3 regions of the Citrobacter enshiensis genome follow, and region 1 is predicted to be linked to each of the others. Evidence: predicted binding sites of a transcription regulator. Region 1 holds the regulator's gene; each other region holds the start of a gene.
What was found. Region 1 encodes CRP, which controls carbon source genes, mostly activating them, when cyclic AMP is high. Its sites were predicted from a motif close to ATGTGANNNNNNTCACAT; they were not measured.
Positions count from the first base shown of each region.

Region 2: the regulator CRP is predicted to act here: its motif matches at 5,031-5,048, upstream of P2W74_RS07130 (YfcZ/YiiS family protein).
Region 3: the regulator CRP is predicted to act here: its motif matches at 3,107-3,124, upstream of bhsA (multiple stress resistance protein BhsA).

Region 1 covers NZ_CP119862.1:365,245-372,685, forward strand. Annotated here, with positions in the region: gene P2W74_RS01635 (putative adenosine monophosphate-protein transferase Fic) at 1-503, shown strand, start outside; gene pabA (aminodeoxychorismate synthase component 2) at 535-1,098, shown strand; gene argD (bifunctional acetylornithine/succinyldiaminopimelate transaminase) at 1,184-2,404, shown strand; gene P2W74_RS01650 (YccS/YhfK family putative transporter) at 2,394-4,481, opposite strand; gene crp (cAMP-activated global transcriptional regulator CRP) at 4,533-5,165, opposite strand; gene P2W74_RS01660 (OsmC family protein) at 5,474-5,878, shown strand; gene P2W74_RS01665 (phosphoribulokinase) at 5,925-6,794, opposite strand; gene P2W74_RS01670 (YheU family protein) at 6,848-7,066, opposite strand; partial or broken gene P2W74_RS01675 (hydrolase) at 7,069-7,441, opposite strand, start outside.
Region 2 covers NZ_CP119862.1:1,473,932-1,481,372, reverse strand. Annotated here, with positions in the region: gene smrB (endonuclease SmrB) at 1-225, shown strand, start outside; gene sixA (phosphohistidine phosphatase SixA) at 314-799, opposite strand; gene fadJ (fatty acid oxidation complex subunit alpha FadJ) at 1,013-3,154, opposite strand; gene fadI (acetyl-CoA C-acyltransferase FadI) at 3,154-4,464, opposite strand; gene P2W74_RS07130 (YfcZ/YiiS family protein) at 4,642-4,926, opposite strand; gene fadL (long-chain fatty acid transporter FadL) at 5,298-6,638, shown strand; gene mlaA (phospholipid-binding lipoprotein MlaA) at 6,701-7,441, opposite strand, start outside.
Region 3 covers NZ_CP119862.1:2,071,956-2,079,396, reverse strand. Annotated here, with positions in the region: partial or broken gene mfd (transcription-repair coupling factor) at 1-1,583, shown strand, start outside; partial or broken gene ldtC (L,D-transpeptidase LdtC) at 1,731-2,697, shown strand; gene bhsA (multiple stress resistance protein BhsA) at 2,779-3,039, opposite strand; partial or broken gene P2W74_RS10100 (TetR/AcrR family transcriptional regulator) at 3,281-3,913, shown strand; partial or broken gene P2W74_RS10095 (glycine zipper 2TM domain-containing protein) at 4,038-4,578, opposite strand; partial or broken gene ndh (NADH-quinone dehydrogenase) at 4,900-6,206, opposite strand; gene ycfP (alpha/beta hydrolase YcfP) at 6,444-6,986, opposite strand; partial or broken gene nagZ (beta-N-acetylhexosaminidase) at 7,025-7,441, opposite strand, start outside.

The DNA.
Region 1 (7,441 bases):
AGGCGGCATATGAACTGACGGCGTTACGCGCCGCGACCATTGAACTGGGGCCGCGGGTTCGTGGTTTACCCTACCTGTGCGCTATTCATCGCCAACTTTATCAGGACATTTTCGACTGGGCGGGAAAGTTACGCGAAGTGGATATCTATCAGGGGGACACGCCTTTCTGCCATTTTGCCTGGATCGAAAAAGAGGGCAATGCCCTGATGCAGGATCTGGAAGAAGAAGGGTATCTGGTCGGATTGCCGAAAGAGAAATTCGTCGCCAGGCTCGCGCATTACTATTGTGAGATCAATGTGCTGCATCCGTTTCGCATCGGCAGCGGTCTGGCACAGCGCATCTTCTTTGAACAACTGGCGATTCATGCCGGTTACACGCTGGCCTGGAACGGTATTCAGGTGGATGAGTGGAATCAGGCCAACCAGAGTGGCGCCATGGGCGACCTTTCGGCATTGCAGGCAATATTTCGTAAAGTGGTGAGCGAAGCTGAGGAAACTGAGTAGAATAGCGCGGTTCTAACGTACCGGAGCCGCCATGATCCTGCTAATCGACAACTACGATTCTTTCACCTGGAACCTCTACCAGTATTTTTGCGAACTGGGCGCTGACGTCCTGGTCAAACGGAATGACGAGTTGATGCTGGCGCAAATCGACGCACTCAATCCGCAAAAGATCGTGATTTCTCCTGGCCCCTGCACGCCCAACGAGGCCGGAATTTCGCTGGACGTGATTCGCCATTATGCAGGACGGCTGCCCATACTGGGCGTGTGTCTGGGCCACCAGGCCATGGCGCAAGCGTTTGGCGCGACCATCGTTCGGGCAGCGAAAGTCATGCATGGCAAAACCTCGCCGATAACCCATACCGGTCAGGGTGTTTTCCTGGGATTGTCGAATCCATTACGCGTGACGCGTTACCATTCTCTGGTGATTGACCCAGCCACGCTTCCCGTCTGTTTTGACGTCACCGCCTGGAGTGAAACCCAGGAAATTATGGGCATTCGTCATCGGGAATGGGATCTGGAAGGCGTACAGTTTCATCCGGAAAGCATTCTCAGCGAACAGGGGCATCGGCTACTGGCAAATTTCCTCCAGCGCTGATTTGTGGTTGCTATCTAATGATTTTTTATGCATATTTTGTGATTATAATTTCACATTAATTCCTGCATAACTGGGTGGTCATAAGATGGCAACTGAACAAACTGCAATTACGCGCGCGACTTTTGATGAAGTTATCCTGCCGATTTATGCACCGGCAGAATTTATTCCGGTAAAAGGCAAAGGAAGCCGCGTCTGGGATCAACAGGGAAAGGAATACGTTGATTTTGCTGGCGGGATTGCAGTGACGGCGCTGGGGCATTGTCATCCGGCGCTGGTTGAGGCGCTGAAAACCCAGGGCGAAACGTTGTGGCACACCAGTAACGTCTTTACGAATGAACCGGCGCTACGGCTGGGGCGTAAGCTTATCGACGCGACGTTTGCAGAACGCGTGCTGTTCATGAACTCTGGCACAGAAGCGAACGAGACGGCCTTCAAACTGGCGCGTCACTACGCCTGCGTGCGTCACAGTCCGTTCAAAACCAAAATCATCGCCTTCCATAACGCGTTTCACGGTCGCTCACTGTTCACCGTAACGGTTGGCGGCCAGCCGAAGTATTCCGATGGTTTTGGGCCGAAACCGGCCGACATCGTCCATGTTCCCTTTAACGATCTGCATGCGGTGAAAGCCGTGATGGATGACCACACCTGCGCGGTGGTGGTGGAGCCCATCCAGGGGGAAGGGGGATTAACGGCGGCAACGCCCGAGTTCCTGAAAGGACTGCGCGAGTTGTGTGACCAGCATCAGGCATTGCTGGTCTTTGATGAGGTGCAGTGCGGCATGGGGCGTACTGGCTCCCTGTTTGCATATATGCACTATGGCGTGACACCGGATATTCTGACCAGCGCCAAGGCGCTTGGCGGCGGTTTCCCGGTGAGCGCCATGCTGACCACGCAGGAGATTGCCTGTGCGTTTCACGTCGGTTCTCACGGTTCCACCTACGGTGGTAACCCGCTGGCCTGCGCGGTTGCTGGCGCTGCGTTCGATATTATTAACACGCCAGACGTGCTGGACGGCATTCAGACGAAACGGCAGAAATTTGTTCAGCATTTGCAGAAAATTGACGAGCAGTACGATGTTTTCAGCGACATTCGTGGGATGGGACTGCTGATTGGGGCAGAGTTGAAGCCGCAATATCAGGGACGAGCGCGTGAGTTTCTTTATGCGGGAGCGAGTGCAGGTGTGATGGTGCTGAATGCCGGTCCGGATGTGATGCGCTTCGCCCCCTCGCTGGTGGTGGAAGAGGCGGATATCGATGAGGGAATGCAGCGTTTCGCGCAGGCCGTCGCGAAAGTCGTTAGCTCTTAATATCCCGTAACCGACGGCTGAGCCAGATCCCGTGGTGAGGCCGTTGACGCCAGGCGACCGACGAAATGGTGTGCATGGTGTTCAGGTGGCCCAGTATGCGCTGCAGGTGTTGTTCCAGGGTACTTAATGGCCCATGGGAGAGCATCTCTGGCGCTTCCAGAATATTCACATCGCCAGAGCTGCCCGGTCCGTCATACTCCAGACGCTGCTGGCAGCGCTGGAGCGCAATTTCACACGATTCCAGATAGCGTTGCGCAAGGTCTGGCGTCAGCATCGTATGTTCCCGCGCCAGCGTTGTCATCGCATTGATGTGCTCGACAATAAACTGGCTGTGCGTCACCCACAGTTTCATATCTGCCAGATAGTGCGCGTTAAATCCGGGTTCCTGCATGGACTGATTCAGCGAGTTGTACAGCGTGTTGTGCGCCTGATTGACACGCATACGCTGATACGCGAGCGGCGTTGCCTGTGGATTGTCGCTGAGGATCAGGCGTATAGCTTCCTGGTCGGCTTCCAGCGCGTCGTGGGCGTTTTTGCGCAACAGACCGCTCTGCCACTGCGGCCAGAGCCAGACCGTCCCGCCAAACGCGATCAGGCAGCCAATCACCGTGTCAATAAACCGCGGCACAATGTACTGCTCGCCGTTTAACGTCAGCAATTGCAGGGTATACACCGCAGTGACCGTAAACCCGACCGTTGCCCAGCCGTAGTTTTTACGAATGATCAGATAGCTCACCAGCGTAATGACCAGCATGCCCGCCAGTGTGAAGCCTTCGGGGATGTGGAAGTGTAGCGTCACGCCCGCAATCACCAACCCGACCAGCGTGCCCGCCGAACGGTGCAGTATGCGAACCCGCGTCGCACCGTAGCCGTTTTGCGTTACAAACAGAACCGTCATCAGGATCCAGTACGGTTTTGGCAGATGTAACGCGCTCCCCATCAGACTGGCGATACTCAGCATGACGCTGATGCGCCCGGCATTTCGCAGTGCGGGCGATTTGAATGACAGATAGTTTTTTAGCGCCGGGATCAGCGGGAGTCGACGCTGTTTATCCGCCATCAGGTCACGGGCATACAGCGGGCGTTGGGTCCGCAATACGCGGGCAATGCGGCTAAAGTGCCAGTAACAGAACTGACCCACCGGGTTATCGGGATGCTGGTTGGCAATTTTCTCGAGCGCGCCAATCTGCTTTTCCATGGAAAAGCGAGTCGGCAGGCGGTGATACAGAATATCATCCGCCAGGATGCGTAAGCGCGCAGCGACCGTTTGCGCGTTCCAGCGAATCACCTGCTCTGCATGGCTGCGTTCGACCAGCTTTTGCACCTCTTCCGGCTGATGCAGGCTGACGGAGATATGTTCCTGTAAGTCCAGCGCTTCCTGGAAGGCCCGCAGCAGGCGTTTATATTCATTATTGTGATGCGCCGACAGCATGTGCATTTGCTGGTAACACTGGGTGATGAGATCCACCGCTTTCTGTTGGCGTACCAACAAGGGCGGCAGCGCTTTTTCAGGATCGGCGTGCTGGGTGAGCAGGCTGTATTTGGCTTCGCAGTAGTCGGCCAGCTCGCGGTACAACAAACTGAGCGACTCGCGTAGCGGTTGTTCACGCCAGAGCCAGAACCAAAACCAGTTAAAAAGCCCGTACCACAGGGTGCCCAGGGCATAGATCAGCAACGGTTCCCAGACGGGCATGTTACCGGCCAGGCTTAGCGTGAAAATGGCGGCGATAAGCGAAGCCGGCAGGAGTCGGGCATGCAAGGCGCTGAGTTCCGCCGTCACGCCAAGAATCAGCGTTAACCCCGTCAGAATCAGCGGCAGCGGTATTGCTTGCGCGAGCAGTAGCTGCATGACCAGGCTGCATCCGGCAAACAGCGATGCGCCAATGACTAAGCGTTTGAAAAAGCGTTTGTGGGGGGTATCAAGCCCGGCAATGTTGCAGCAGGCGGGAACGAGAGAAAAGAGCAATCCCAGATGCAACTGACCAATGATAAGACCAATCGCCACAGGCAAACACAGCACCAGCGTTTGCCGCAGTGCGTAGTTGATTTCAGGATGATAGATCAGTCTTCGCCACATCGGTGCCAACAAAAATGGCGCATTACAGGGTAATGCGCTATTTCGACGGGGTTAACGAGTGCCGTAGACGACGATGGTCTTACCGTGCGCTGAGATCAGGTTCTGATCTTCCAGCATTTTCAGAATACGACCAACGGTTTCGCGAGAACAGCCAACGATCTGACCGATCTCCTGACGGGTGATTTTGATTTGCATGCCGTCCGGGTGAGTCATCGCATCGGGTTGTTTCGCCAGGTTCAGCAGAGTCTGAGCGATACGACCGGTTACGTCGAGGAAGGCAAGGTTGCCGACTTTTTCGGACGTAACTTGCAGGCGACGAGCCATCTGGGAAGACAGGCGCATCAGAATATCCGGGTTTACCTGGATCAGTTGGCGAAATTTTTTGTAGGAGATTTCAGCGACTTCACAGGCCGTTTTTGCACGTACCCATGCACTGCGTTCCTGGCCTTCTTCAAACAGGCCTAATTCGCCAATGAAATCGCCCTGATTCAGATAAGAAAGGATCATCTCTTTCCCTTCTTCGTCTTTAATCAGCACTGCCACTGAGCCTTTAACGATGTAGTACAACGTTTCTGCTTTTTCACCCTGGTGAATCAGCGTGCTCTTCGACGGGTACTTATGAATGTGGCAATGAGACAAGAACCATTCGAGAGTCGGGTCTGTTTGCGGTTTGCCAAGCACCATGCGCGGTTATCCTCTGTTATAAGCTGTCTCCAGAGCCAGAAAACGACGCTGTCTCTGGGGTTGCCAAAATATGCTTCCCGCTGCCAGGGAAGGGGGCTGCTAAAAATGTACTGCAGCCTGTAATGTGATGTCCTCTGCATACATGCAGTACGTCAATGTATTACTGTAGCATCCTGACTGTTTTAGCATAGCTTTCGCCGTGTGTCTCCTGGTGTCTCGCTTCAGCATGATGCAGGTCGCCTTCCATTGCGAGATTTGTTATGTCCGCGTAATCTGTCAGGAAAATTGAAACATTGGAGTTACGAAATATGCAAGCGCGTGTGAAATGGGTCGAAGGGTTAACCTTCCTGGGAGAGTCTGCTTCCGGCCACCAGATTTTGATGGATGGTAACTCCGGTGATAAAGCGCCGAGTCCGATGGAAATGGTGTTAATGGCCGCGGGTGGCTGCAGTGCGATTGATGTGGTGTCTATTTTGCAAAAGGGACGCCAGGACGTGACCAACTGCGAAGTGAAGCTCACTTCTGAGCGTCGTGAAGAGGCGCCGCGTCTGTTTACGCATATCAATCTGCATTTTATTGTGACCGGCAATGAACTGAAAGATGCCGCCGTTTCGCGAGCTGTTGATCTTTCTGCAGAAAAATATTGTTCCGTTGCGTTAATGCTGGAAAAAGCGGTGAATATCACGCATTCATATGAAGTGATTGCCGCGTGATCTCACGTTGCCGGAGGGCGTGACGCTTATCCGGCAACGCTGCATATTATTCGATTTTTTTGCCTTCCATCAGTCGCTGAACCAGCGGCAGCATGATCAACTCCATTGCCAGTCCCATTTTGCCGCCCGGCACGACTAATGTATTGATGTGTGAAATAAATGAGCCCTGAAGCATCGCCAGTAACCAGGGGAAATCGATCCCTTCCAGATTGCGAAAATGAATAACGACAAAGCTTTCGTCTAATGACGGGATGCCTTTTGCCGCGAAGGGATTCGAGGTGTCCACAGTGGGCACGCGCTGGAAGTTAATATGCGTACGGGAGAACTGCGGGGTGATAAAGTTGATGTAATCATCCATGGAACGGACCACCGAATCCATCACCGCTTCGCGGGAGTGCCCACGTTCGCCAGTGTCGCGGATCAGTTTCTGTATCCACTCCAGGTTAACGATCGGTACTACGCCAACCAGCAAATCCACATGGCGCGCAACGTTATGGTGCGGCGTCACTACGCCGCCGTGCAGCCCTTCATAGAACAGGACGTCGGTCGGTTCGGGCAAGGGTTGCCATGGCGTAAAGGTTCCCGGCACCTGATTCCACGGTACTGCTTCATCGTAGGTATGCAGATATTTCCGCGACTGGCCTTTGCCCGCTTGTCCGTATTCGCTGAACGTTTGTTCCAGCAGACCAAAATCATTAGCTTCGGGGCCGAAATAACTGATATGTCGCCCGGCGTCCCGCGCTTTGCGGATCGCCATGTCCATTTCCGGGCGGGTATAGCGATGAAAGCTGTCGCCTTCCACCTCGGCGGCGCGCAGATTTAACTGTGCAAAAATTTTACGGAACGCGAGGCTGGTGGTGGTGGTCCCCGCGCCGCTGGACCCTGTTACCGCAATCACCGGATGTTTGGCAGACATAACAACTCCATGAATAAACACTCGTTTTAGTATAGTCGGCCCTCAGCGGCGGATTACTCGTGCAACTGTTTTCTGGGCATGATGTTGACCGTTTCGTGGAGTTCAGACCACACCAGAACGGCCTCGCCGCGCTGTAGTTGACGTTTGACGTCGGCGACTTTTTGCGCAAGCGAACGCTCATGTTCACCATAATCGGTGCCTTCGCGCAATACAAAGCTTTCAATCAGGTTATCCAGCGTTTCAGCGGACAACTCCTGCCAGGGGATCATCATGATTATGCTTCCAGATACGTGGTGAGCCAGTCAGGGATGCGCGATTCAAGCCACATTTCCGGGCGGCGCAGCGTCCCGCCGATAAAGCCGACGTGCCCGCCATGCTCGGTTAACTGATACTCAACCTGCGGCGGCAGATTCTCGGGGTTCGGGATCACATGACTGTCCATAAACGGATCGTCTTTCGCGTGAATAATCAGCGTGGGTTTGGCGATCTGATTGAGCAACGGCATGGCGCTACATTGACGATAATAGTCTATCGCATCAGCAAAACCGTGAATTTTGGCGGTAATAAGATCATCAAAATCGCGGATACGCCGTATTGCTTTTAGCTGCGCCAGGTTGACAGGGAGCGTGCCGGGATAGGCCGCCAGT
Region 2 (7,441 bases), 1.1 Mb from region 1:
CAAGAGTTGGGCGCATTGATTGCCGCCTGCCGCCGGGAACATGTGTTTTGCGCCTGCGTGATGCACGGACATGGCAAGCACATCCTTAAACAGCAGACACCGCTATGGCTGGCACAACACCCGCATGTGATGGCTTTTCATCAGGCGCCGAAGGAGTATGGCGGCGATGCCGCGCTGCTGGTGCTGATAGAAGTAGAAGAGTGGCTACCACCCGAGCTTCCCTGAACCGCCAAAACAGAAAGAGCCGCAGCAGCGGCTCTTTTGATCGTTGTGTTTGCCAGATGGCGGCTTCGCCTTATCCGCCATTTTACCGTTAAATGGCTTTCGCCATTTTCAGATTACATGGACTCATCTGCCAGTTGAAACAACCTTTACCAGTCTCATCAAGCGTGACGCTCGCAATTGCAGACGTGGTAAACATCGGCGGCGTTTCACCCGGACACAGTTCAGACACGAGATATCCCACTAAAGGTAAGTGAGAGATCACCAGCGCAGTGGTGACGCCTTCATTAGCCAGAGCCTGCAGATAGGCGCTGACCAGACCAACATCGCCGCAGGGAGTCAACTCCGGCAAAACATCTACGCCCTTCGGCAGGTTCAGACACTCCCCAACGATATCCAGCGTTTGTTCGGCTCGCAGGAACGGGCTCACCAGAACACGTTCGATATCCACTTTTTGACCTTTCAGCCAGTTCGCCATTAGGCGAGACTCGTCACAACCACAAGAGGTTAAGGGACGAACCGAATCACTGGCGGCATCGAGGGCCGCGTCGCCGTGACGCATGATAAAAACTTGCATATTGCACCGCTTTTGTTAACCAGAATCACCCACATTCGTACTCAATACCGTAATGGCAGTGGTAAAAATGCGGTGGCCGGCATTGTGCCTTATCCGTTCACCGAATGAAACGCTGTTTTTTACCGTAATGGCGTAAGTATAGTCAATCTCTGTTTACAAATTGAGCATGATACATTCATTCGGTGCGGATTCATCCTACCTTTGACCTTATACTTACAGGTCCGTTCCCCCGCTCCTCCAGAAGCGTTCACCACGCTGCGCCATCTGCAATAGCGGCTCACACGGCGTAAACCGGTCGCCATATTGCGCGCTCAGCCGTTGCAGAGTTGCAACCACTTCACCCGCCCCCAGGGAGTCCATATAACGGAACGGGCCGCCAAGAAATGGCGGAAAACCAATACCGAAAACAGCGCCGATATCGCCATCCCGGGCGCTACGGATAACCTGCTCATCGAAACAGCGTGCCGCCTCATTGAGCATTAACATTACACAACGTTCAGCAATCTGCTGCGCGGAAAGCCTTGTCTGCCCTTGCACGCCAATAAGCGTATAAATTGCAGGGTCGACTCGTTTTTTGCTTTTACGCCCTTTTGCACCATAAAGATAGAAACCCCGGCCATTTTTTCTACCTTTGCGATCATCATTCAAAATTGAAGCAACAACATTTGCAGGCGCGCTAAACCGTGCTCCGTAAGCCGCCTCCAGTACAGGTATAATTTTAGTGCCTGTGTCGATTCCGACCTCATCCAAAAGTTGGATTGGGCCTACTGGAAAACCAAACTTTACTAACGCGGCGTCAATATGTTCGACACGTTCCCCTTCGGTCAGCAGACGTATTGCCTCGTTGATATAGGGAGCAAGAATACGGTTGACGTAGAAACCCGCTTTATCGCTAACCACAATGGGCGTTTTGCCCTGTTTTTTCGCCAGTTTAACGGTTGTCGCAATTGTCTGCGCAGAGGTGGTCGCATGCGGGATTACCTCAACCAGCGGCATTTTTTCTACCGGACTGAAGAAGTGCATACCGATCACCTGCTCCGGTCTGAGAGCCTTTGCTGCAATATCCCCAATCGGTAAAGATGAGGTGTTAGACGCAAAAATCGTGTGAGGGGCGCAATTCTGCTCAACTTCCTCCACCATCCGTTGTTTTAACAACAGATCTTCAAACACAGCCTCAATAACCAGATCCCGATGAGAGAAACCGCGATAATCGATAGAGCCCGAAATTAGCGCTAGCTGTTTGTCACGTTCGCCTGCCTTGATATGGCGGCGGCGCACTTTCGTTTCAAGTTGATCCCAGGTGTACTTCAGCGCGTGGTTGATTCCATTCGTATTAATGTCTTTGATGCGAACTGGCAAGCCGCCTTTACAGGCCGTAACATAAGCAATTCCGCCGCCCATTAATCCACCGCCAAGGATCCCTACGCTTTCGAGTGAGCCGGGTTGCACGTCGCTGCCTGGGTCTTTTTTCACCTCTGTGCTGGCAAAGAAGATATTACGTAAGGCTTTTGACTCCGACGTCATCGCCAGTTCACCAAACGCACGGGCTTCAGCGTCATAACCGCTGCTGCTCCCCTGCGCCAGCCCGGTTTCGATCACCTCCAGAATACGGTCGGTGGCCGGATAGTTACCCTGAGTTTTCTGCTCCGTCTGTTTCCTGACCATACGAAATAACAGTGCACGCCCCAGCGGACCTGCAAGAATGCGTTCACGAACCGGTAATTCACGATGAGATGACCGATCCTGTTTGGCTAACTCAACAGCGGCTTCCAGCAAAATGGAATAGGGGACAACCTCATCCACCAGCCCCGCCTTCAGCGCCTGTTTGGCGCGCAGTTGCTTACCGGTGAGGATCATATCCAGCGCTGTACTCACCCCGACCAGACGCGGCAGTCGCTGTGTGCCGCCCGAACCCGGCAACAGCCCAAGCTGTACTTCCGGCAGGCCCAGGACTGTTTTTGCATCATCGGTACAGATGCGGTGGTGGCAGGCCAGCGCCATCTCAAGCCCCCCGCCCAGACACGCACCATGAATGGCGGCAATGACCGGGATCGGCAACGCGTTAATCTCAGACATTATCTGCTGGCCCTGACGTGCGAGGGTTTCAGCCTCCTGAGCGCTGCGGCAATGGCCAATCATATTGATATCGGCGCCAGCAATAAAATTATCTGGCTTTGCGGAAATGAACACCACGCCGCGCAATGCTTTGTTTTCACGGATTTGTTTCAGAATGGCGCGAACCTGCGTCGCAAATGCCGCTTTTAAGGTGTTCATCTTTTCGCCGGGGACGTCCATGGAAACGACGGCGACATTATCCAGACGCACGTTAAGCGTAAAAGCCGATGTCATTTCCATTATTCCGCCTCCAGAACCATTGCCGCACCCAGACCACCCGCCGCGCAAGCAGTGACTAAACCGAAGCCCCCGCCCCGGCGCCGTAACTCGTGTAATGTCTGGGTGATCATGCGTGCGCCCGTGGCGGCAAACGGGTGACCATAGGCAATCGACCCGCCCAACACGTTGAATTTACTGTCATCCACCTCACCGGTGGCATGCGCCCGCCCCAAAACGTCACGGGCAAAACGTTCGCTGCCAAGCAGTTGAATATTGGCCAACGTCTGCGCGGCAAAGGCTTCATGCATATCAATGAGCGTCAAATCAGCCATTGTTAATCCAGCACGCTCCAGCGCCAGCGGTGTAGACCATGCGGGACCCAATAACATGTCCTGCCACACATCGATGGCGGTAAAGGCGTAGCTGCGCAGATAACCCAGCGGGACCAGTCCCAGTTCCCGAGCGCGAGATTCCGTCATTAAAATAACGGCAGCCGCACCGTCCGTCAGCGGTGTGCTGTTAGCCGCCGTCACAGTACCGTGCTTTTTGTCGAACGCTGGACGCAGTTTGGCGTAATCAGCCAGCGTAGAGTTACCGCGAATATTATTGTCTTCGGAGAAAGGATCGTTAAAGGGTGGTGCCCAGGTGGTCATGACTTCATCCGCTAACTTACCTTCGGCCCAGGCCTGAGCGGCACGCTGGTGAGAACGATGCGCCAGCGCATCCTGCTGTTCACGGGTAATACCATACGTTTTCGCCATTTGTTCGGCGGTATCCCCCATCCGCAGCCCCGTCGAATATTCCGCCACGGCAGGAGGAACCGGCATCAGGTCGCGTAAACGCAGGCGGGAAAAGAGTTTGAGTCGCTGACCGGTCGTTCTGGCTTTATTGACGTCCACCAGCACGCGCGCCAGCTTTTTGCTCACACCAATGGGCAACACGGAGGAAGAGTCGGCCCCCCCGGCGATACCGGCGCGAATAGTGCCCGTTATCAGGCTCTCGGCCACATTCGCCACCGCCTGAAAACTGGTCGCACAGGCCCGGCTCACGCTGTAGGCGTCCGTATGAACGTTCATCCCGGTACCCAGCACGATTTCGCGCGCGATGTTTGGCGCTTCAGGCATTTGTACAACCTGGCCAAAAACCAGTTGTTCAATCGCGTCGGAGGGTATTTCACTGCGCGCCAGCAGTTCACCTACCACCATTTTCCCCAAATCAACGGCGGGAATGCCATGAAATGCAGTAGCCTGCCGGGCAAACGGTGTACGTAAACCGCTGACAATGGCAATACGATCGCCCTGACGGGTGACCAGTGGTAAAGCCTGACTCATAGCACTCCCCTGTAAAAAATATTTTAAGTGGTCTGACCTGATCACAGTCTTAACCAATTTTTTACATTTAGCCAAGGGGAGACATAAGAAAGTGCGAGCTATGGCACAATGAATAGTTACATAGCGTTACGAAAACACCCCTGCCAGTATTTGACAAGGGTGTTTGAAAGGTGGGGATTAACGCAAGCCCAGCTGGAAGATCAGCGTTTCAGCTTCACAAGCGAAGACAAAATCGATATCCAGACGCACACCTTCAGACTCTTCAGTAAAAGTGGAGGTGATTTGGCAAGGTTCGGATTCCACGCTACGCGCTTTCTCCGTCAACGCAGCCAGCGTTTCTTCAGCCTGCGCGCGGTTCGCGAACACTCGGCTGTACGACGCGGTGCAGTCGGAGTTGTCCATAATGGTACCAACATCCATACAGCAGCAAACCGGGGTTTCATCAGCACTGCATTTACTCATTGTAGATTTCCTCTGTATTCGCACCTTAGGTGCCAGATAAACGCTGGGGACATTTTACGCTCCCGCCATTCACCTCTCCAGTCGTTAATGATGTGAAATAGGATAAGTGAGGGAAATCACACCTAAAAATGATCTAAAACAAAAATCGCCTAAACGGGTGAGTGCGTATCCCCTCAGTTTTGCCAGCTGGATCGCGTTTCTAAGATCACAATTGAAAAAACTTATAAACATACTTGCAACATTCCATCTGGTCAGACCTATACTCACGCCACTGGTCTGATTTCTCTGTCGTACCTCAGACCCTACACTTCGCGCTCCTGTTACGGTATGTAACATTGTTTGAATAAAAATAAATCAATGAGGTTATGGTCATGAGCCAGAAAACCCTGTTTACAAAGTCTGCTCTCGCAGTCACAGTGGCAATCATCTCCACACAGGCCTGGTCTGCAGGCTTTCAGTTAAACGAATTTTCTTCCTCTGGCCTTGGCCGGGCCTATTCGGGCGAAGGTGCTATCGCAGACGACGCGGGTAACGTCAGCCGTAACCCTGCGTTAATCACCATGTTTGATCGCCCAATGTTCTCAGCCGGTGCGGTGTACATCGATCCTGATGTTAATATTAGCGGACGTTCACCCTCAGGTCGCAGTCTGGACGCAGATAACATCGCGCCAACCGCCTGGGTACCGAACGTCCACTTCGTTGCGCCAATCAACGATCAGTTTGGTATCGGGGCATCTATTACCTCTAACTACGGTCTGGCCACCGAGTTTAACGATACTTACACCGCAGGTTCTGTTGGCGGTACGACCGACCTCGAAACCATGAACCTGAATTTAAGCGGCGCATATCGCTTAAATGAAAGCTGGAGCTTTGGTCTCGGTCTGGATGCCGTCTATGCCCGCGCTAAAATTGATCGCTACGCCGGTGACTTAGGTCAACTGGTTGCCGGTCAGATTATGCGGTCTCCTGCCGGGCAAACCCCGCAAGGCCAGCAATTAGCAGCGACAGCAAACGGTATCCCAAGCGACACCAATATTGCTCACCTGAACGGTAATCAGTGGGGCTTTGGCTGGAACGCCGGTATCCTTTATGAAGTCGACAAAAACAACCGCTACGCATTAACCTACCGTTCTGAAGTGAAAATCGACTTCAAAGGTAACTACAGTAGCGATCTGAACAGTGGACTCAATAGCTTTGGTCTCCCCATCCCGACCGCCACCGGCGGTGCAACCCAGTCAGGTTATTTGACGCTGAACCTGCCTGAAATGTGGGAAATCTCCGGTTATAACCGCGTTGCGCCGCAATGGGCGATTCACTATAGCCTGGCGTACACCAGCTGGAGTCAGTTCCAGGAGCTGAAAGCGACATCGACCAGTGGCGACACGCTGTTCCAGAAAGATGAAGGCTTTAAAGATGCTTACCGTATCGCGTTGGGTACCACCTATTATTACGATGATAACTGGACGTTCCGCACCGGTATCGCGTTCGATGATAGCCCAGTGCCTGCCGACAAACGTTCCATCTCTATTCCGGATCAGGACCGTTTCTGGCTGAGCGCAGGTACCACTTATGCCTTCAATAAAGATGCCTCTATTGATGTCGGCGTCTCTTACATGCACGGTCAAAGCGTTACGATCAACGAAGGCCCATACCAGTTCGAATCTGAAGGTAAGGCCTGGCTGTTCGGTACCAACTTTAACTACGCGTTCTAAGTTTGTCCCGGACATAAAAAAAGGTGAGCTTCAGGCTCACCTTTTTTATTGGCCTCAGGCCATCACTCAGAATCAATATCTTTGAGGTCGTCCTGAATCGCCTGCGCGTTCGGGTTTTCCTGAGGTTTAAGCTTCCCGCCATTGGCGATGAAATCATGGCGCTGGAAGTACGCTTCACGCACCATAATGTAGGGGTCGGAAGACTGGCGCAGCAGGCCATCAGAATCGAGAAGCTGTGCGCGGCTCTCAATCCCTTCAACCGTCCATTTACCGATAGACATCGGCCAGGTGAGCCAGGAAAGGACCGGATAGAGCGTATCCGCCATATCACCGCCGTCGTCACGAAGCGTGAAGCTACCGTAGAACGGAAGCTGCATATACGGCCCGTAACCCACGTCATAGTGCCCTAACGTACTGCCGAAACGGTGAGGTTCAGCACGCTGTAGTTTCGGATTCGCCATTCCCGCAACATCAATAAAGCCGCCCATCCCCAACAGGGTGTTCAGGAAGAATCGGGTGAAATGCACCATCCCCTGATACGGATCGCCCTGCAGGAAGTAGTTCACCATTACCGCGGGTTCTTCAAGGTTGCCGGTGAAGTTGCTCAGACCATTTCGTGCAGGTTGAGGAACATAGTCACGCCAGGCGACGGCGACCGGCCGAACGACATACGGATCCAACACATTGAAGTTGAAGTTGTACATGGTGCGGTTGAACCCTTCAAACGGGTCGGAACGCCCCTGCTGTTCTGTACCGGAACTCGCACACCCCACCAGCAGTGTGGTTCCCAGCGCAAGCGCCGA
Region 3 (7,441 bases), 1.7 Mb from region 1:
GGACCGTTTAGTCTGCGGTGATGTCGGTTTTGGTAAAACCGAAGTGGCCATGCGCGCCGCGTTTCTGGCGGTGGAAAACCACAAACAGGTGGCGGTACTGGTGCCGACCACCCTGCTTGCCCAGCAGCATTTCGACAACTTCCGCGATCGCTTTGCCAACTGGCCGGTGCGTATTGAGATGCTCTCTCGCTTTCGTAGCGCCAAAGAGCAGACGCAAATCCTTGAGCAGGTCGCCGAGGTAAGATCGAATATTTTGATCGGCACCCACAAACTGCTGCAAAGCGATGTAAAACTGAAAGATTTAGGCCTGCTGATTGTCGACGAAGAGCACCGTTTTGGTGTCCGCCACAAAGAGCGCATCAAAGCCATGCGCGCCGACGTGGACATTCTGACGCTGACGGCGACGCCGATCCCGCGTACGCTGAATATGGCGATGAGCGGTATGCGCGATCTCTCTATTATCGCCACCCCGCCCGCTCGTCGTCTGGCGGTCAAAACCTTTGTCCGTGAATACGACAGCCTGGTGGTGCGTGAAGCGATCCTGCGTGAGGTGCTGCGTGGAGGCCAGGTGTACTACCTGTACAACGATGTGGAGAATATTCAGAAAGCGGCGGACCGGCTGGCGGAACTGGTGCCCGAAGCCCGTATCGCGATTGGTCACGGACAGATGCGCGAACGCGAGTTGGAACGCGTGATGAATGACTTCCACCATCAGCGCTTTAACGTCCTGGTGTGCACCACGATTATCGAAACCGGGATCGACATTCCCACCGCCAATACCATCATTATCGAACGCGCCGATCATTTCGGTCTGGCGCAATTGCATCAGTTGCGTGGCCGTGTTGGTCGCTCGCACCATCAGGCGTATGCCTGGCTGCTGACGCCGCATCCAAAAGCCATGACTACCGATGCGCAAAAACGCCTTGAGGCTATCGCGTCGCTTGAGGATCTGGGGGCGGGCTTCGCGCTGGCAACGCACGATCTCGAAATTCGTGGCGCGGGGGAATTACTCGGCGAAGATCAGAGCGGCTCAATGGAAACCATCGGTTTCTCGCTGTATATGGAATTGCTGGAAAACGCCGTCGATGCGCTGAAAGCCGGGCGCGAACCGTCGCTGGAAGACCTTACCAGCCAACAGACGGAAGTCGAACTGCGTATGCCATCGCTGTTGCCGGATGATTTTATCCCGGATGTGAACACCCGTCTCTCGTTCTACAAGCGTATCGCCAGTGCGAAAAGCGAAAACGAACTGGAAGAGATAAAAGTTGAACTGATCGACCGTTTTGGTCTGTTGCCTGATCCCGCCCGCACGCTGCTGGAGATTGCCCGTCTGCGCCAGCAGGCGCAAAAAACTCGGCATTAAAAAGCTGGAAGGCAACGAGAAAGGCGGCATCATCGAGTTCGCGGAGAAAAACCACGTCAACCCCGTCTGGCTTATCGGTCTGTTGCAGAAACAACCGCAGCACTTCCGTCTGGACGGGCCAACCCGACTGAAATTTATTCAGGAACTGGGTGAACGTAAAACCCGCATTGAGTGGGTACGTCAGTTCATGCGGCAACTGGAAGAAAACGCCGTCGCGTAATAACTGCTCCGGGTGAGGTCAATCTTCACCCGGCGCAGGATTTACAAACTCTTTGCATTTCCCTGCACTTCCCGACATAGCCAGCCGTCATAATCCTCGTTTACGTTATCGCAACAATAACCCTGTGATTTACATGGATTTATAGTGATGAGATTACACATACGTTTTTCTCGCTGGCTGGCATTTTTTGCCCTCGCCGCGACCGTGGCGGTTGCGCTGCCTGCCAAAGCGAACACCTGGCCACTGCCTCCGGCGGGCAGCAACCTGGTGGGCGAAAACAAATTTCACGTCGTTGAAAACAACGGCGGCTCGCTGGAATCGATCGCGAAGAAATACAATGTCGGTTTTCTGGCGCTGTTACAGGCCAACCCGGGCGTTGATCCTTACGTTCCACGCGCGGGTAGCGTGCTGACCATCCCTTTGCAAACTATCCTGCCAGATGCGCCGCGCGAAGGGATCGTGATCAATCTGGCGGAGTTACGTCTGTACTATTACCCGCCGGGGAAAAACGCGGTCACCGTCTACCCGATCGGCATCGGTCAGCTAGGCGGTGATACGCTGACGCCAACGATGGTGACAACCGTCTCTGACAAACGCGCCAACCCGACCTGGACTCCAACGGCGAATATTCGCGCCCGTTACAAAGCGCAAGGCGTTGACCTCCCTGCCGTGGTCCCTGCCGGACCGGATAATCCTATGGGGCATCATGCGATTCGCTTAGCCGCCTACGCGGGGTTTATTCTGCCTGCATGGCACCAATGCCGAATTTTGGTATAGGCATGCGCGTCAGCTCAGGGTGTATTCGCTTACGTGACGGTGATATTGAGACATTGTTCCGCCAGGTTACGCCAGGGACAAAAGTGAATATCATCAATACGCCAATCAAAGCCTCTGTAGAACCGGGAGGTGTGCGTCTGGGTGGAAGTGCATCAGCCGTTGCGAAGAATCTGAACGATGACCCGCAGGTATTGCCCATTAACCTGAACAGCGCAATGCAGGCGTTTAAAGCTCAGCGCAGACGGACGCGGCGGTCATGGAGCATGTTATGGAAGTGCGTTCCGGTATGCCGGTGGATGTCACCCGCCATCAGGATGCCACACCACAGGCGATGTAGAGACTCAGCATATAAAAAACCCCGCAAACATCGCGGGTTTTTTTGTGGCAATTAAAGAGAGCATTGATGAGGGAGTCATGCTTATTTGTAAATAACCGCCGTTCCGTGAAGAGTGTTAGGACCGGTAACGGAAGTAATACGGAAGGATTTCGCCCCCATCTCATCCGCTTTCTGCGCCAGTTGATCTTCCAGAGAACCCAGGTTAGTCCCTGCATTCGCAGAGATGGTGCCCACTTTTGTTGACCGGCAGGGCGTAGCCTGAACTTCAACGGCCGCAAAGGCTGGCAAATGAAAGTTGAGCCTCAGAACAGCGGCAGCGATAAGGGTTTTTACGTTTTTCATGATAGTGACCTGTAGCAGATGAATGATGTCGTTAGCATTAACTTAACGATCGATAGGTAAATCATAGATGTGATCCAGGTCACACGTCAATGTATTTTTATAATGGTCGTTAGTTTAATTATAAATATCTTATTTTTCAGAGCAGTAAGATTAAATTATTTTTATTCTGAATACGCTGGAGACTGAGCGGGTTTATTTTTATAATGGTTGTTCAACAAACCCAACCAGGTACAACGGCACCATGACAACTACCCCGACAAGTTGCGCAAAAAAAAGCCGTGGCCGACCAAAAGTGTTCGACAGGGAAGCCGCGCTTGATAAGGCCATGACACTCTTCTGGCAACATGGCTATGAAGCGACATCGCTCTCCGACCTCGTAGAAGCAACCGGTGCGAAAGCGCCGACGCTGTATGCGGATATTACCAATAAGGAAGGGTTATTTCGCGCCGTGCTGGATCGCTACATTAGCCGTTTTGCCGCAAAGCACGAGGCTCAGCTTTTCTGCGAAGAAAAAAGTGTTGAATCGGCGCTCGAAGATTATTTCAACCGCCGTTGCGACCTGCTTTACCAGCAAAGAGACTCCCGCCGGATGCTTTATGATTAATACCTCCGCGACGCTGGCAGCCTCTTCTTCGTGATATTGCGCATACGGTCAAATCACGCCATGCGATGCAGGAACAGACACTGACCCAATTCCTCCGTCAACGACAAGAACGGGGCGAGATTCCGGCGCACTGCAATCCGCAGAGTCTGGCGGAATATCTGAACTGTATATTGCAGGGGATGTCGATAAGGCGCCCGCGAAAGGCGCAACATTTGAGGACGCTAATGGCAGATCACGCACACCACGCTAAAACTGTGGCTGAGCTGCTGAAATAGTCTGTCGGAGCTGGGCGTATCGAATTCACTCAATCGCCCATTCCTGATGGTCATCGCAGACATAAAAAAGCCCCTCAGCCTGAGCGAATGAGGGGCAAGTGTGCAGAGTAGAGCTATTTTTACGCTTTGTTAGTCAAAATGAGCTGGCCGTTATTATCCAGAGGGATCTGCGCACGCGGATCTTTGTCCATGCGAATCTTGCCCTGCTGGTCACCAATTTTGTAAGTGACATCATAACCCAACATTTTTTCAGACTTGTCATACACCGTTTTGCAACGCTGCTGGGTTGAGGTGTAGGTGTCATTGTTCTGCATTGAGGCCCTGGATCTGGTTACCTGCATAACCGCCGCCCAGCGCACCCACCACCGTAGCCACATCTTTACCACGTCCACCGCCAAACTGATGACCAATAACCCCCCCGGCAACCGCGCCAAGTACGGAACCGGCGACACGGTTTTCATCCTGTACGGGTTTACGGTGCGTGACCGTGACGTTATGGCACTCCTGACGTGGGATTTTAACCGATTCCTTAATCGGTGTTGCAGAAACAACCTGAGCATACTGCGGGCCACGTTCTAAGACATTAAGACCGGCGACAGCCGCGACGCCCAGCGCAGCCGCTACGCCAATCCCGATACCCGCCAACATTGATTTATTCACGGGAACTCCTCCTTTTTTGCTATTAGTAACAATTTTGCAACGGGTGGAGGAGTAAGCAAATCAGACAACGGATGAAAAGTAGGGGTTTGAGCGGCGAAACAGGAGGATTCGGAGTACTCCGAAGCGCATAACAAGGACTGGCGGGATAACGCCGTTAGTTTAAAACCGGGATATCCGGGGCGACCACCGGGTTTGGCGTCCCTCCGGGAACCAAATCCCGGTGTTTCCCCTCATTCATTGGCTTAAATGAACGGTGTTAACAGATGGGAGGATTTTCTGTAAAAACTCACCGGCACATATGGCCGGTGAGTAGAGGGATCATTAATGCAGTTTCAGACGTGGGCGAATCACACGGTTAATGCTGCCAACCAGCATCATCAACCCGGTTTTAAAGTAGCCGTGCAACGCAATCTGGTGCATACGATACAGCGAAACATAAACGAAGCGGGCGATGCGCCCTTCCACCATCATTGATCCGCGCGTCAGATTCCCCATCAGACTCCCCACAGTAGAGAAGTTGGACAGCGAAACCAAAGAGCCGTGATCTTTGTACTGGTACGCTTTCAGCGGTTTGCCGTTCATCTGCGCCAGGATATTGTTCATTGCACAGGACGCCATCTGGTGTGCTGCCTGAGCACGTGGCGGCACAAAGCCCCCTTCCGGACGCGCACAGGATGCACAGTCGCCAATGGCATACACGTCAGGGTCACGCGTAGTCTGCAGGGTCGGTTCCACCACCAGTTGATTGATACGGTTGGTTTCCAGACCGCCGATATCTTTCATAAAGTCTGGCGCTTTGATGCCTGCCGCCCACACCATCAGATCGGCTTCAATGTATTCGCCATCTTTGGTGTGAAGTCCGCCTTCATCAGCACTGGTCACCATCGTCTGCGTCAACACACGAACACCCAGCTTGGTCAATTCGCTATGCGCTGCGCCAGAAATACGCGGCGGCAGTGCTGGCAGAATGCGTTCTCCGGCCTCAACCAGCGTCACATTCAGCGCTTCGTTGGTCAGCCCTTTGTAGCCGTAACTGTGCAGTTGTTTCACCGCATTATGCAGTTCTGCCGAGAGCTCAACGCCGGTTGCGCCACCACCCACAATGGCGATGTTAACCTTACCGTTCGCCCCCAGGTTAGCAGAGTATTTCAAAAACAGGTTCAACATTTCGTGATGGAAACGACGCGCCTGATGTGGGTTATCGAGGAAAATGCAGTGCTCTTTCACGCCAGGCGTATTGAAGTCATTGGAGGTACTTCCCAGCGCCATCACCAGCGTGCCATAGGCGATTTTACGCTCCGGCACCAACAGCCTCCCCCTTTTTCATCGCGCAGTTCAGCAATGGTTATCGTTTTTGCTTCCCGATCGATATCCATCACCGACCCAAGCTGAAACTGGAAGCCATGATTGCGCGCATGCGCCAGGTAGCTCAGCGCATCAACACCTTCATCCAGCGAACCGGTCGCCACTTCGTGCAACAGCGGTTTCCACAGATGGCTGTGGTTTCTGTCCACCAGCGTGATTTTCGCTTTTTTCTTGCGGCCCAGTTTTTTGCCCAACTGCGTCGCCATTTCCAACCCGCCAGCACCACCGCCGACAATCACGATTTTTTTCAATGGTGTAGTCAAGGTGACCCCCTTAAATTTATTAACCAATTGTTAATTAAACGTTATAGGCATAGCCTTTAATTAACAACAAGTTACGACAATGAAAAGCGACTTCAACAATGAGAATAACACGAACGGTGCATTGGTCATACCAAAATTGATGTGCATCAAGTTTTCTCGCTGAAAAGTTAGACAACACTGGCAATACGCACAAAAAAACCAGCCCGAAGGCTGGTCTTGTAAAACAGTTTGGTCGTGTTAACCCAGGGTCTTAAAGGCTTTAATTCGCTGCAAATGAGACGAGATATTCTTGAACTTGTGGGTTTGTTCCTCATCCCACACAATTTCGTAGAAATGGTGCAACTCTTCTGACGAACGTTGGTTGTTCAAGGTTTCATCATGGCGAGAAAGGATCACCAGGCAACGATCGCGGTTCTTTTCCCGAAAGTTGGTTACGCACTTGGTGGCGATATCGGCGTACTCTTCAGGACGATCGATTTTGCCTTCCATGTTCTCATAGGGGAACAGATTAGGATTAAACACCACCTGGCGAATATCACAGAGAAAACCGATCCGTTCCGCCCAGTAGCCGCCAAGACCCACACCACAAATCAACGGGCGTTCGTCCACGTTGAGCTGCAACATTTTGTCCACTTCTTTAAGCAGATGCTGCATATCATGTTTAGGATGCCTCGTGCTGTAGCTGATCAGCCTGACATCCGGGTCAATAAATTGCAGTTGCAGCACTTTCTCGTGGTTACCCGGACTGTTAGAGTCAAAACCGTGTAAATAGATAATCATCGCATCCTCACCAAAACCCGACTCCCCTGACGGGAGTGTTAATGACCTGCTTTCTCTTCCTGCCAGCGTTCATGCAGTTGGACAAGCTGGGCCGCTGACGGTTTTCCAGCGCTCAGAATCCATGAGTTCCTGGCGCGAAAACGAACCTTTATGATACAAACGTGTAACACGTTCTGCATTGATCGGCGACAGATTATCTAACACGCTGACCGCACCTTTACGATTATTGCAGACCAGGATCATATCGCAACCTGCATCCAGTGAAGCCTGACCACGTTCTGCATAGCTGCCCATGATGGCCGCGCCTTCCATCGATAAGTCGTCGGAGAAAATCACGCCGTCAAATCCCAGTTCACCGCGCAGTACTGTTTTCAGCCAGTGCGCAGAGCCGCTCGCCGGACGCGGATCTACATCGCTGTAAATCACATGGGCTGGCATAATGGCATCGAGCTTGT